DNA from 2 places in the Mesorhizobium sp. B283B1A genome. Region 2 is predicted to be linked to the other one. Evidence: predicted binding sites of a transcription regulator. Region 2 holds the regulator's gene; the other holds the start of a gene.
The links. The regulator LexA, encoded in region 2, represses DNA repair genes until DNA is damaged. The targets are predictions, from matches to a motif close to TGTTCNNNNTGTGTTCNG.

Region 1 (6,911 bases), on a different contig from region 2:
CCCAGCAGGCGGCCGGGCATGTCGATATAGGCGTCATAGACAAAGATATCGCCGACAACGAACACCAGGCTGGTCGCCCATGTCAGCAGGAATCGCTCCGACCGGGCGGTCAGCCACATGCCGAACAATGTCAGGCCGAGGCAAGCAGCGGAAAAACCGACAGCCAGCAGAAGTGAAGTGTAGTCGAGCGACATGCCCCTCTTTCCCTGCCGACGGCGGTTCCAGCTCTGCGGCTTGGCGTCGTCGCATTCATGCGGCAAGGAAGTGTCGATAAGGTTACGATCATGGCGAAGATGCCGCGAATAGGCGCTTTGCTACGCGTACAAAGCATAGATGACGCGCTTTAAGCATGTGGCCGGATACGACTGAAGCTCGTCAGCCAGCCACTCGCTTCATCAGCGCCATCGCCCCGAACGGCGCGCGCACCTTGCCCTCGGTGATGAAGTAGACGAACACGTCGCGCGGCTGGACCGGCGCATCGGTCTTGGGATCGGCCCGCCGCAGGTCTTCCGGCTGCTTGCCCTGCGCCCAGGTCTTTGCCCGCGCCGCCCACTCGTCGAGACCCTTTGGCGTGTAGCAATCGGGATTGTCGTCCGAGCCCGTCTGAAGCCGCGCATAGACGAAATCGCTGGTGACGTCGGCGATGTCAGGATATTTGGCATGATCGGCATAGACGATCGCCGCCTTGTATTTGCGCGCCAGGGCCGCGAACTCCGGCACCACGAAACTGTCGTTGCGCACTTCGAGCGCGTGGCGCAGCGCGACGCCATCCTGCTTTTCCGGCAAGAGTTTCAGAAAGGCCTCGAAATCGTCCGGATCGAATTTCTTGGTCGGCGCGAACTGCCACAGGATTGGCCCGAGCTTGTCGCCAAGTGCCGCAACGCCGGAGCCGAGGAAGCGCATCATCGATTCGCCGGCTTCGCCGAGCACGCGCCGGTTGGTGACGAAGCGGTTGCCTTTCAGCGAGTAGACGAAACCATCCGGTGCCTCGTTGGCCCATTTGACGAAGGTCGGTTCCTTGAAGCTGGAATAATAGGTGCCGTTGACTTCGATGCTCGGCACCTGCCGGCTGGCATATTGCAGCTGCTTGGCCTTCGACAGCTTGTCCGGATAGAAGGACTTATCCCATGGCTCGAAGGTCCAGCCGCCCATGCCCGCGCGGATTGTTCCGGATTTGGTCATTATCATCCTCCCAAGTTCAGAAAAATCAGCCCGTCGTGTTCTCGTCGATCGGTTTTGCCATGTCGACAAGCATCCATCCTGGCCGATAGGGATTGGGCCGGCGACCCGTTTCGCGATAGCCGTATGCGAGATAGAGCGCGATGTTCCGTTCCATTTTCGCATTGGTGTAGAGCCGTGTCTCCGGCAGGCCCCACAAGCGCGTCTGTTGATCCGCGTGATTGAGCAGCTTTATGCCAAAACCCTTGCCCTGGAAGGCGGGCGACACCGCGACGGAGAAGATCATCGCGTGGTCCGCATGCCGCTCCAGTGTAAGCACGCCCGCCAGTTCGCTGCCGCTCTCCAGCAGCCAGACCTCGCCGCGCCCGATCCGCGGCGCATAGTCTTCGGTGACCGGGATCGGCGGTCCGCCGAACAGCGCGGTATAGGGCGCGTACGCCGCTTGCGTCAGCGAAACGATTGCGGCGAGATCCTCTGGGCGGGCCGCTCTGAGGTTCATACTCACTCCGCCGCTTCGCGCTTGCCTCCGGGGCGCCGCTCCAGAAGCTCCTTGAGGAACTGGCCGGTGTAGCTGCGTTTTTCGCGCACGATCGCTTCCGGCGTGCCGGACGCGACAAGCTCGCCGCCGCCGTCGCCGCCTTCGGGGCCGAGGTCGAGCACCCAGTCGGCGGTCTTGATCACTTCGAGATTGTGCTCGATGACCACCACCGTGTTGCCCTGGTCGACCAGTTCGTGCAGCACTTCCAACAGTTTGGCGACATCGTGGAAGTGCAGGCCGGTGGTCGGCTCATCGAGGATGTAGAGCGTCTTGCCGGTCGCCTTGCGCGACAGTTCCTTGGCGAGTTTTATCCGCTGCGCCTCGCCGCCGGACAGTGTCGTCGCCTGCTGGCCGATATGGATATAGCCGAGGCCAACCTGCTTCAGCGTGTCGAGCTTGTCGCGCACGCCGGGCACGGCGGCGAAGAAATCGACGCCTTCCTCGACCGTCATGTCGAGTACGTCGGCGATCGACTTGCCCTTGAACAGCACGTCGAGCGTCTCGCGGTTGTAGCGCTTGCCGTGGCAGACATCGCAGGTGACGTAGACGTCGGGCAGGAAGTGCATTTCGATCTTGATGACGCCGTCGCCCTGGCAGGCCTCGCACCGGCCACCCTTGACGTTGAAGGAGAAGCGGCCGGGCTGGTAGCCGCGTGCCTTGGCTTCCGGCAGGCCGGCGAACCAGTCGCGGATCGGCGTGAAGGCGCCGGTATAAGTCGCGGGGTTCGAACGCGGCGTGCGGCCGATCGGCGACTGGTCGATGTCGATGACCTTGTCGAGGAATTCGAGGCCCTCGATGCGGTCATGCTCGGCCGGATGCTCGCGCGAGCCCATGATGCGGCGCGAGGCCGCCTTGAACAGCGTCTCGATAAGGAAAGTCGACTTGCCGCCACCCGACACGCCGGTGACGGCGGTGAAGGTGCCGAGCGGGATTTCGGCGGTGACGTTCTTCAGATTGTTGCCGCGCGCGCCGACGATTTTCAGGCGGCGATTCTTTTTCGCCTCACGCCGAACACCAGGGGTGGCGACTTCCAGCGCGCCCGACAGATATTGGCCGGTGATCGAATTGGGGTTGGCCATCACCTGCTGGGGCGTGCCCTGGGCGATGATCTCGCCGCCATGGATGCCGGCGGCCGGTCCCATGTCGACGACATAGTCGGCATGCAGGATGGCGTCCTCGTCATGCTCGACGACGATCACCGTGTTGCCGATGTCGCGCAGGTGCTTCAGCGTGTCGAGCAGCCGCGTGTTGTCGCGCTGATGCAGGCCGATCGACGGCTCGTCCAGCACGTAGAGCACGCCGGTCAGGCCCGAGCCGATCTGCGAGGCCAGCCGGATGCGTTGGCTCTCGCCGCCCGACAGCGTGCCGGAATTGCGCGACAATGTCAGGTAGTCGAGACCGACATCGTTGAGGAAGCGCAGCCGCTCGCGGATTTCCTTCAGCACCCGCACCGCGATCTCGTTCTGCTTGTCGTTGAGCTGGGCGGGCAGGTCGGTGAACCATTTGTCGGCATTGCGGATCGACTGCTCGGTGACCTCGCCGATGTGTTTGCCGCCGATCTTCACCGCCAGAGCTTCCGGCTTCAGCCGGTAGCCCTTACAGACCGGGCAAGGCGTCGCCGACATGAAGCGCTCGATCTCCTCGCGCATCCAGGCGGATTCGGTCTCCTTCCAGCGCCGTTCGAGATTGGGGATGACGCCTTCGAAGGTCTTGGTTGTCTTGTAGGAGCGCAAGCCATCATCGTACTGGAAGGTGATCTCGCGCTCGCCGGTGCCGCGCAGGATCGCGTCCTGGGCCTCGGTGGTCAGATCCTTGAACTTGTCGCCGAGCTTGAAGTTGTAGGCCTTGCCAAGCGCTTCGAGCGTCTGCGAGTAGTAGGGCGAGGTCGATTTCGCCCACGGGCTGACGGCGCCGTCGCGCAGCGATATGTTCTCGTCGGGCACGACGAGGTTGGGGTCGATGGCACGCTGGCTGCCGAGACCGTCGCAGGTCGGGCAGGCGCCGAACGGGTTGTTGAACGAGAACAGGCGCGGCTCGATCTCGGGAATGGTGAAGCCGGACACCGGACAGGCGAATTTTTCCGAGAACAGGATGCGCTCATGCGTCTCGTTCTTCGACTTGTTGACCGAATCCTCGCCGGTCTGGCTGGCGTCGAGCGGCTTGTCGGCGAACTCGGCCACCGCAAGCCCCTCGGCGAGCTTCAGCGCCGTCTCGATGGAGTCGGCAAGCCTTGTGGCAAGTTCGCCGCGCACGACGATGCGGTCGACGACGACGTCGATGTCATGCTTGTATTTCTTGTCCAGCGCCGGAACGTCGGCGATTTCATAGAAGACGCCGTCGACCTTGACGCGCTGGAAGCCCTTCTTCTGCAGTTCGAGGAGCTCCTTGCGGTACTCGCCCTTGCGGCCGCGCACGATGGGCGCCAGCAGGAACAGTCGTGTGCCTTCCTCGAGCGCCAGCACGCGGTCGACCATCTGGCTGACCGTCTGGCTCTCGATCGGCAGGCCGGTGGCCGGCGAATAGGGAACGCCGACACGCGCGAACAGCAGACGCATGTAGTCGTAGATCTCGGTGACGGTGCCGACCGTCGAGCGTGGGTTCTTCGATGTGGTCTTTTGCTCGATGGAGATGGCCGGCGACAGGCCGTCGATCTGGTCGACGTCAGGCTTCTGCATCATCTCGAGGAATTGGCGCGCATAGGCCGACAGGCTTTCGACATAGCGGCGCTGGCCTTCGGCATAGATGGTGTCGAAGGCAAGCGACGACTTGCCGGACCCCGACAGGCCGGTCATGACGATCAGGCTGTCACGCGGCAGGTCGAGATCGACGTTCTTCAGATTGTGTTCGCGCGCCCCGCGAATGGAAAGGAATTTATGGTCGGCCATCGCCGGTCGCCGCCTCAGATCTGGAATTCATGGGATTGGCGGGCTTTTCCCGGCCATCCCCTATGTAGGTGTTTTTGCCGCCACGTCGAGAGACGCCACAACTCCCGACGGAAGTCGTTTAACCGTCTTTCGCGCGAAGGGGCAAGCGGAAAGAACAAAGGCCGAACACGCTCCTGACAAAGTTGTGCAAAAACTGACCTGCACGTAACCTCCCGGCGATCACATTTTTCCGTAACCGGCTATAGGCGGTTGACGCCGCCGGCTCACGGGAGCAGTCTCAAGGCGTCAACGAAGCCGGCCGTCTTTCGATGGCCTCGCCGCCCCAAGGCGGTCTGCGAGACGCCGCAGGCATGTGCGATTTGCGCTTCGAGACGAATGTCGCAACGGACAAAGGAGCGGAGCATGACGCCACCTGATAGTCCCCAAGGGCTCCACATCTAGCTGGAGCCGCGGCAGGCGCAAGTGTGAGGGTCAGCTTCAACGCTGCCCCGACAAACCGTGACCGGCCGTACCCCACAAAAATCAGAGACTACTAGTCGGATCGTCGGTTGAACGCCGCGAAGCATCCGAAATCAAACGCCGGCAGTACACTCCCGGCAAGATTGGATTTGAGATCCAGAAAAGCCCCGTCCGTTTGCCCTAGGGCACGGCGGGGCTGTTCTTTTGTGCTGGGCCGGCCGCGGCTATCCCTACCTTCGAGGTTTCATTCCGCCCGTGGCGACATCGACCGTGATGCTGCCGGAAATCCTGACATCGGTATTGCCGATCTTGAACTGGCCGTTGCCGCTGCTGGGGAACGCATCGTCGGGCTCGGGCTGGGGGACCGGCTTGGCAATGTGATAGCCGCCAGTCACGCCGGGCAGGGCCTTCTGCGGCGGCGAGCCATCCTCTGCGAGGGCCGTGCCGGACACGAGGCCGGCAATGGCGAGCACTGCGGCGGCGATCACACGATGCGATGGTCTGGACGGATGCGTGTCGGTCATCCCCCGATTATAGGGAGGTGCCGCCATCGGAACCAGACCGGTCTCGTCAATTCTTCGGCAAGCCGAAGAAAATCCGATCTGCCTTCGCCTCACGCCGCCTTTTTGCGCGTGTCGAAGACGTGGTCGACAATGCCCCATGCCTGTGCCTCGCGGGCGGTCATGAAATGGTCGCGGTCCAGCGTACGTTCGACCTCTTCGTAGCTGCGGCCGCAATGCTGCGCGTAAAGTTCGGCCATGTGGCGTTTGGTCTTCACGATGCGCTCGGCATGGCGCTGGATATCGGACGCTTGGCCCTGGAAGCCGCCCAGCGGCTGATGCAGCAGGATGGTGGCGTTCGGCAGCGAGATACGACGCCCCGGCGTGCCTGCCATCAGCAGGAACGATCCCATCGACGCCGCAAACCCCATGCACACGGTCGACACTGGGCAACTGATGTACTGCATGGTGTCGTAGATGGCGAAGCCGCTGGTCACCACGCCGCCCGGCGAGTTGATGTAGAGCGAGATCTCCTTGTCGGGATTGTCCGACTCCAGCGATAAAAGCTGTGCGCAGACCAGCGCCGAGATGTCGTCGTTGATCTCGCCATTGATGAAGATGATGCGCTCGCGCAGCAGCCGCGAGAAAATGTCGAAGGCGCGTTCGCCGCGGCTCGATTGCTCGATCACCATCGGCACCAGATTGGCAACACCGCTCATTTTTTCGTCTCCGATTTCTATGTTCACGCCGCGCGCAGCAGAAGGCGCGGCGTGTTCGCGGCGATGGGCTTCCCGGCCTCGTGCAACCCCAGCGAAAGCCGGCAGCCGGCACCAGCCATGGCGACGGCGGGCATGGCTTTGCGGGCAAAGCCGTCATGGACGATGCGCAGATGCGTGCCGCCGGAAACGGTGCGGGCAAGCGTGAAGGTGACGGTGCTGTCGAGCGGGTCCTGCCGTGTCGCATCGCCCGGCTGCTCCCGCCAGGAATAGCGCAACAGGCGTTCGGGCTCGGCGTCGAGGATTTCGCATTCGATCGGAGCCTCCGGTCCCGCGAAGGCAAAACGGCTGCCGGCCTGCGGCCTGATGTCGTTCGGCATCATCCAGGCGGCGAGCAATTCCGGCACCGTCAGCGCCCGCCACACCTTTTCGGGCGGCTCGGAAAGATCGTATTCGAACTCCAGCGCATCCTGGGCGACTTCGTTTTGGTTTTTGGCGTTCATCGATCCCAAATCCTTCACTGGTCCAAACCCTTCACTGATCCATATCCTTCAAAACCGTCTTCAACCTTTCGATACGCTCCGGCCAGAAGGTCCGGTAGCGCTCGATCCAGGAGAGCAGGGGGGCAAGCCCC
Region 2 (6,911 bases):
GCTACGCGCCGGAAAGGGTCCGGCTTTCGACACGCAAGATACCGCCGGAAATGACCGCCGGCTCCCTTATTACCGGCTATGCCAAGCTGTTGCCGCCGACCGGTCCGGTGCGGCCGGACAGCTATGATTTCTCCTTCGACAGCTATTTCGCCGGCATCGGTGGCAGCGGGTTCTTTCTCGGCAATCCAAAAGTCGTTGCAGCCGACGACGCTGGCATGCCGCTGTCGGCCCGCCTTTCATCAGCGATAGAGAACGCCCGCGAAGCCATTGCCGACCATATCAGGGGCAGCGTCGGCGGCGCAGAAGGCGAGATCGCGGCGGCGTTGATCGTCGGCGTGCGCGCCGGCATCCCCGACGAAATCAACGAAGCGATGCGGCGCACCGGCATCTATCACATCATCTCCATTTCGGGACTGCACATGGCGCTGGTCGCCGGCACCATCATGGGACTGCTGCGCGGCGCCTTCGCGCTGTTCCCGGACTTTTCCGCGCGCCGGCCGGTGAAGAAATACGCGGCCGCGGCAGCACTTTTCTCGATCGCCGCCTATCTCGTCATCTCCGGCGTCGTCGTCGCCGCCGAGCGCAGCTTCATCATGCTGGCGGTGATGCTGATTGCCGTCCTGTTCGATCGCGCGGCGCTGACCATGCGCAATCTGGCGATCTCGGCGATCGCCGTCATCCTGGTCTCGCCGCATGAGGTGGTCGGCCCGAGCTTCCAGATGTCGTTCGCCGCGACCGCGGCCCTGGTTGGCGCCTATGCCGGCTGGGCGGATCACCGGGCGGGAAAGACCAGACCGCCGCCGCCGAAGCGCTCCTTGCCGGGTTTCCTGACGCGCAAATTCCTGCTGGCGACAGGCGGGCTGGCCATGACGTCGATCATCGCCGGCAGCGCCACGGCGCTGTTTGCCATCTGGCATTTCCAGCGGGTGTCGCCGCTCAGCCTGTTCGCCAATCTGGCCGTCATGCCGATCGTCTCACTCGTGATGTTCCTGGCCGTTGCCAGCGCGCTGCTGATGCCGTTCGGCCTGGACGCGCCATCCCTTTACCTGATGGGCAAGGGCCTGACCGCGATGATCGCCATTTCGGCGTGGATATCGGAACGCTCTCCGGTCGATGCGGTCGGGCTCATCTCACAGCAATCCGTTCTGCTGGTGGCAATTGCCCTGGTCATCGCGACGATGGCGACGACGTGGCTGCGGCTTGCAGCGCTTCCATTCGCGCTCGCCGGCTTGCTGGTGGTGTCCGACACGCGCACGCCGGATGTGCTGGTCTCGGAAGACGCGCGGCTGGTCGCGCTGCCGATCGGCGGTGGCGAACTCGCGGTCAGCCGGGCCCGGCCGAACGAATTCACCGTCGACAACTGGAAACGCGCGCTGAGATCCGAAACCATCATCCTGCCGGAGATGTTCGACAAGGCGGATGGACAATTCGATATTGCCGATGCCGTCAGCCTGCCGCCGGGAGCGCCGTTCTATTGCACCGACGGTGTCTGTCTCGCCAGGCACCCGTCCGGTGCGATCATAGCGCATGTCGAAGACCGCAAGGATACCTGGAAGGCCTGTGGCTTCGCCGACCTGATCATCGTCAATGACGCAACGGCCTACGACGCCTGCCACAATCCGCTGGTTCTCGTCGTCACCAAACGGCAGCTCGCCCGCAAGGGCAGCGCGGCCATCTTCTTCGACCGCCAATCTGCCACCGGTCCGCCGACCATCAGTTTCGCGGTGGACAGTCCGTATCGGCCCTGGCACGCGCAGCGAAAGTTTTCGCGCGAGGCGAGGGGCCTGCAGCCCTATCGCAAACCTGACAAGCCAAGTGCCGTGCCGGCTCAGTAGCGCCTGATCAGCCCAACGAGCTTGCCCTGCACTTTGACCCTGTCTGGCCCGAAGATGCGCGTCTCGTAGGCCGGATTGGCGGCTTCAAGCGCAATCGAGGCACCCTTGCGGCGGAACCGCTTCAGAGTCGCTTCCTCCTCGTCGACCAAGGCCACGACGATCTCGCCCGGGCTCGCCGTATCGGCGTTGCGGATAATGACAGTGTCGCCATCGAAGATGCCGGCCTCGATCATCGAGTCGCCCTTGACCTCCAGCGCATAGTGCTCGCCGCCCATGATCATGTCCGGCGGCACCGAGATAGTATGCGTCTGATGCTGGATGGCATCGATGGGCACACCGGCAGCGATGCGACCCATGACCGGGATGGACACCGCTGGAACCGCATCGTCGTCATTGCCGGCAGCGGCAAAGCGCGACGGTGCCGGCTTGATTTGGCGGCCGAGGCTGCCCTGACCGAGACCGCCTTGGCCGAGACTTCCCTGGATGACGCTTGGAGAGAATTTCTTCGCCGCGTTGAGGCCCGGCGCGATCGAATCGGGCAGCCGCAGCACTTCCAGCGCACGCGCCCGGTTGGGCAGCCGGCGAATGAAGCCGCGTTCCTCCAGCGCCGTGATCAAGCGATGGATCCCTGATTTGGAGGCGAGGTCGAGCGCCTCTTTCATCTCGTCGAAGGAGGGCGGAATACCGCTTTCCTTGAGCCGTTCATGAATGAACATCAAGAGTTCATGTTGCTTGCGTGTCAGCATGGCGGCCCCCAAGGCATCTGGACAAGGTTTTGATCCAGAATGGTTCTGATCCAGAATCGAAAAAACAAACCCAGAACAAACACTATCTGTTCCAGTTGTGTTCTGCAACCGTTTAAAGTTTAGTGAATTTGGTAAGAGGGCCGTAATCATTTGCAGGGCCGGACAGGCCGGAAATCGGGGATTTTCGCCCGTTGCCGCCCGTCGCCCGCATTGAAATGTCTTGGTTAATAGCCTGCGGCCAGTCTTGCGACATGGCTCGGCATCAGCGGACGGCTGACCCTGGCGAGGCCGATTTTCGCGCCTGCGATCGGCTTGCCTGCCGTGAACGAAACGAAATCAAAACGCCAACAATCGCCGGTTCGGAAGCAGCCAGCCGATCGCGGGCTTCGGCAATCTCGTCGAGCGTCGGACGATGCGGAGGCGCCGAGATCATCCGGCAACCGCTTTCAGGCTGCCGGCGCGCCCGACGTCCTTGTTCGCGTCGCCGTCCTCGGTGTGGACATAGACGTGCAGCGTATAGCCGATGTGGGCCGTCATCAGCGCTTTTGCCCGCTCGACGTCGCGATCCAGGGCGGCTTCCATGATTGCCGTGTGGTGCTCGATCGCCATCGCCTCGCGCAGCGCGTTCATAGCCTCCTCGTAGCCGTCCTTGAGGCCGGCCGCGGCCCGCAATGTCGGCGCCAGCCCAAGAAAGCGATGGTGCCGGCGCAGCTGATCCGAGATCGTCGAGCGAAACCGCAACAGCCAGCTGGACGTCGCCGCACTCAGCAACGACGCGTGAAAAGCCTCGTGGTTCTCGTCCCACTGATCGACGGCGGCATCCGAGGGGTCGTCCACCGCGGTCTTGCACCGGGCGAGCCGGTAGTGCGCGGTGACAACCGCGTCTTCCCACTCCCGGCCGCCTTTCTCCATCGATTCCTGGAAGAGCGGTATCTCGACGACCATCCTCGCGCGCGCCAGATCCTCAAGTTCGGCGCGGGACACGGGGGCGACCGCAAAGCCGCGATTGCTGATGGCGGTGACCAGGCGTTCGGCTTCGAGGCGCGACAACGCTTCGCGCAGCGGCGTCCAGCCCACTCCGTAGGTGCCGCGCAGAGCGCTGAGCTTGAGCGGGGCGCCCGGCATGAGACGGGTGGTGAGGATATCGCGCCGCAGAAGCTGGTAGGCGGCTTCTGTCTTGGTGGAGTTCTTCTGGTCCTGCATTGCGATCCATTCGTTCTCTGCCATTGGAGAAATTATATATGATGGTGGGTGATGGCAAGAATTATATATAATGTTTGACATGCGCCGAGGGACTGACCATGATCGCTGGAGGTGCCCCGAGGCGGCGCTGATCAAATCTGGGAGGAAATGATGTTGAAGTCGAAATCCGCATGGCTGTCAGGATTGGCCCTGGCAGGCGCATTGATGGTCAGCGCCGGCAGCGCCGCGGCCGATCAGATCCGTATCGGCATTGCCAATTTCGGCGAGCATCCGCAATTGAACGCCGCCATAGCCGGCTTCAAGAAGGCGCTGACGGACAATGGCTTCGTCGAGGGCAAGGACGTCGTCTACACGGAGAGCCATACCAATTTCGACGCATCGCTGGTGCCGCAGATGATCGCCAAGCTGCAGGCCGAGCAGCCCAAGCTAATCTACACCATCACCACGCCGGTCTCGCAGATCGCCAAGAAGGCACTCGCGGGCTCCGGCATTCCGATCGTCTTTGCCGCGGTCACCGATCCGGTGGCGGCCAAGCTGGTGCCGTCGTGGGACGCGGGAGATGAAGGTATGACCGGCGCCAGCGATCTGCAGGATGTCGCCGCGGTGATGGCCTTCACCAAGAAGCTTCTGCCGAACGCCAAGCGCTTCGGCGTGCCTTACAATCCAGGCGAGGCCAATGACGTTGCCCTCGTCGAAAAGATCAAGGCGGCGGCGCCTGCGGCCGGCTTCGAAGTCGTGGAGGTCGGCATCGACAACGTCAATGACATCCAGCAACGCATCGCCTCGCTCGCCGGCAAGGCCGACGTTATCTATGGCCCGGCCTCGAACCTGATCCAGCCGGCGATCGCCGCCGTCTCCGCGGCCGCTCGCCAGGCCGGCATCCCGGTCGTCAACTCCGACGACAGCGCGGTCCGCAACGGCACCGTACCGGCAAGCTTCGCTGTCAATTACACGCAGGTCGGCGTCAATGCGGGTAACATCGCCGCCGAGATCCTCAAGGGCAAGGATCCGAAAACGATCGCGCCATCGCGCCCGGCCTACAAAGACCACATGGCGCAAATCTCCCGCAAGGCGATGGCCGCGTTCGGCATCGAGATACCGGCTTCGATGGCCGATTGCGGCTGCATCGTCGACTGATATCGGGACTGAGGGGGGGGGGGGGGGGGGGGGGGGGGGGCCCGGGGGGGGCGCCGCCCCCCGTCAGGTCAGGGAGGAACGATGCTCGAGATCCGATCCGCGCGCAAAGTATTCTACAGGGGCCAGGCCGACGAGAAGATCGCGCTGGACAGCCTCAGCCTGTCATTGGCGACTGGCGAGTTCGGCATCGTCATCGGCTCCAACGGAGCCGGCAAGAGCAGCATGCTCAACGCCATTTCCGGCGCGCTGATCCTCGATTCCGGCAAGATCCTGATCAATGGCGCCGATGTGACAAATATGCCGGTGCACAAGCGCGCCGCCAAATTGGCGCGGGTCTTCCAGGATCCGATGCGCGGCACCGCCGCCAGCATGACGGTGGCGGAGAACATGCTGCTTGCCGATCTGCGCAGCCACAAGCGCACCTTGCGGCAAGGGTTGAACGCCACAAGGCTCGCCTCCTACAAGGAGCGGCTGTCGATATTGGGCCTCGGCCTTGAAAATCGCCTCGACACGCGCGTCGACCTGCTCTCGGGCGGACAGAGGCAGTCCCTGTCGCTGATCATGGCGGTCGGCGGATCACCTGATTTATTACTGCTCGACGAACATACCGCAGCGCTCGACCCGCGCACGGCCGAGATCGTCATGCAGGCGACGGTGCGCGCCGTCAGCGCGCTGAAGCTGACCACACTGATGGTCACCCACAACATGCAGCACGCCGTCGACTATGGCAGCCGGGTGATCATGCTCGACGCGGGCCGGGTCCTGCTGGAAGTCACCGGCGAGGAAAAGGCCAGGGTCACGGTTATCGATCTGATCGGCCATTTTTCCGTCAAGACCGACCGCATGCTGCTGGCGAGCTGATCCCCATGGGCTTTATTCAGGAAGTTCTCTCCAGCTTCATCGCGATCATGCCGGTCACCCTGGCGCAAAGCCTGATCCTGGCCTTTGTCGTGCTCGGCATCATGATCCCGTTTCGCATGCTGAATTTTCCCGATCTCACCAGCGAAGGCGCGTTTCCGCTGGGCGGCTGCGTCTGCGGCGTGCTTTTGGCTGCCGGAGCAGCGCCGGTGACCGGCATCCTGGTCGCATTCATCGTGGGTTTCGCGGCGGGCTGCTGCACCGCCTTCATCCATCTGCGCTTCCGTATCCACACGCTGCTTGCCGGTATCCTGATGATGACGATGCTCTACAGCATCAATCTTCGCATCATGGGGAAGTCCAATCTCTCCGTCTTCGGTTCGCCCGCGGTGTTCGACTGGGTACCGTTCGCGCGGCCGGGTTTTCCGGCCAGCAAGATCGTCGTCGCCGGCCTTCTCGCGCTCGTCGTCTTCGTGTCGCTCCACATGTTCTTCAGGACCGAGAAAGGGACCGCGGTGCGCGCCGTGGGCGCCAATCCTGATATGGCCGAGGCGCAAGGCATCAATGTCTGGGCGGCGACCATCGGCGGCGTCGGGCTGGCGAGCGCGTTTTCGGCGTCAAGCGGTGCGCTGATGGTGCAGTCGCAGGGTTTCGCCGACGTCAATATGGGGCTGGGCATCCTCATCAACGGACTGGCCGCGCTGATGATCGGCGAGGCGGTTGTCGGCAAGCAGACGGTCTGGCGCCAGCTGCTGGCGCCCTTTGCCGGCGCGATCATCTACTACCAACTGGTGTCGTTCTGCCTTGCCGCCGGCATGCCGCCTCCCGATTTGAAGCTTGCCACGGGCCTGTTCGTGCTCGCCATGCTTGCTCTGCCAAGCCTCAAGCGCAGCCGGGGACCCGCGCCGGCTCGCGAAGCCATTCGTGAATAATCGAGGACATCACCAATCATGAACGCAACGCTCGACCTCAAGGCCGTCGAAGCCATGGATGCGGCGGATCCGGTACGCGCCATGCGCGACCGGTTCACATTGCCGGAGGGTGTGATCTACCTCGACGGCAATTCGCTCGGCGCCGCGGCGCCTGCGGTTTTCAACGAGCTGCAGAAGGCCGCGACCAAAGAGTGGGCGCA

Region 1: the regulator LexA is predicted to act here: its motif matches at 4,753-4,770, upstream of uvrA (excinuclease ABC subunit UvrA).

What each region holds. Positions count from the first base shown of each region.
Region 1 is NZ_JAIUIQ010000022.1:26,484-33,394, reverse strand. Features, by position in the region: gene LB577_RS19640 (GGDEF domain-containing protein) at 1-194, opposite strand, end outside; gene LB577_RS19635 (DUF72 domain-containing protein) at 376-1,182, opposite strand; gene LB577_RS19630 (GNAT family N-acetyltransferase) at 1,208-1,678, opposite strand; gene uvrA (excinuclease ABC subunit UvrA) at 1,681-4,602, opposite strand; gene LB577_RS19620 (hypothetical protein) at 5,292-5,585, opposite strand; gene LB577_RS19615 (ATP-dependent Clp protease proteolytic subunit) at 5,675-6,280, opposite strand; gene LB577_RS19610 (SRPBCC family protein) at 6,304-6,780, opposite strand; gene LB577_RS19605 (ArsR/SmtB family transcription factor) at 6,812-6,911, opposite strand, start outside.
Region 2 is NZ_JAIUIQ010000018.1:69,303-76,213, reverse strand. Features, by position in the region: gene LB577_RS17260 (ComEC/Rec2 family competence protein) at 1-1,835, shown strand, start outside; gene lexA (transcriptional repressor LexA) at 1,829-2,581, opposite strand; gene LB577_RS17250 (GntR family transcriptional regulator) at 3,011-3,808, opposite strand; gene LB577_RS17245 (ABC transporter substrate-binding protein) at 3,935-4,921, shown strand; gene LB577_RS17240 (ABC transporter ATP-binding protein) at 5,003-5,782, shown strand; gene LB577_RS17235 (ABC transporter permease) at 5,788-6,711, shown strand; gene kynU (kynureninase) at 6,730-6,911, shown strand, end outside.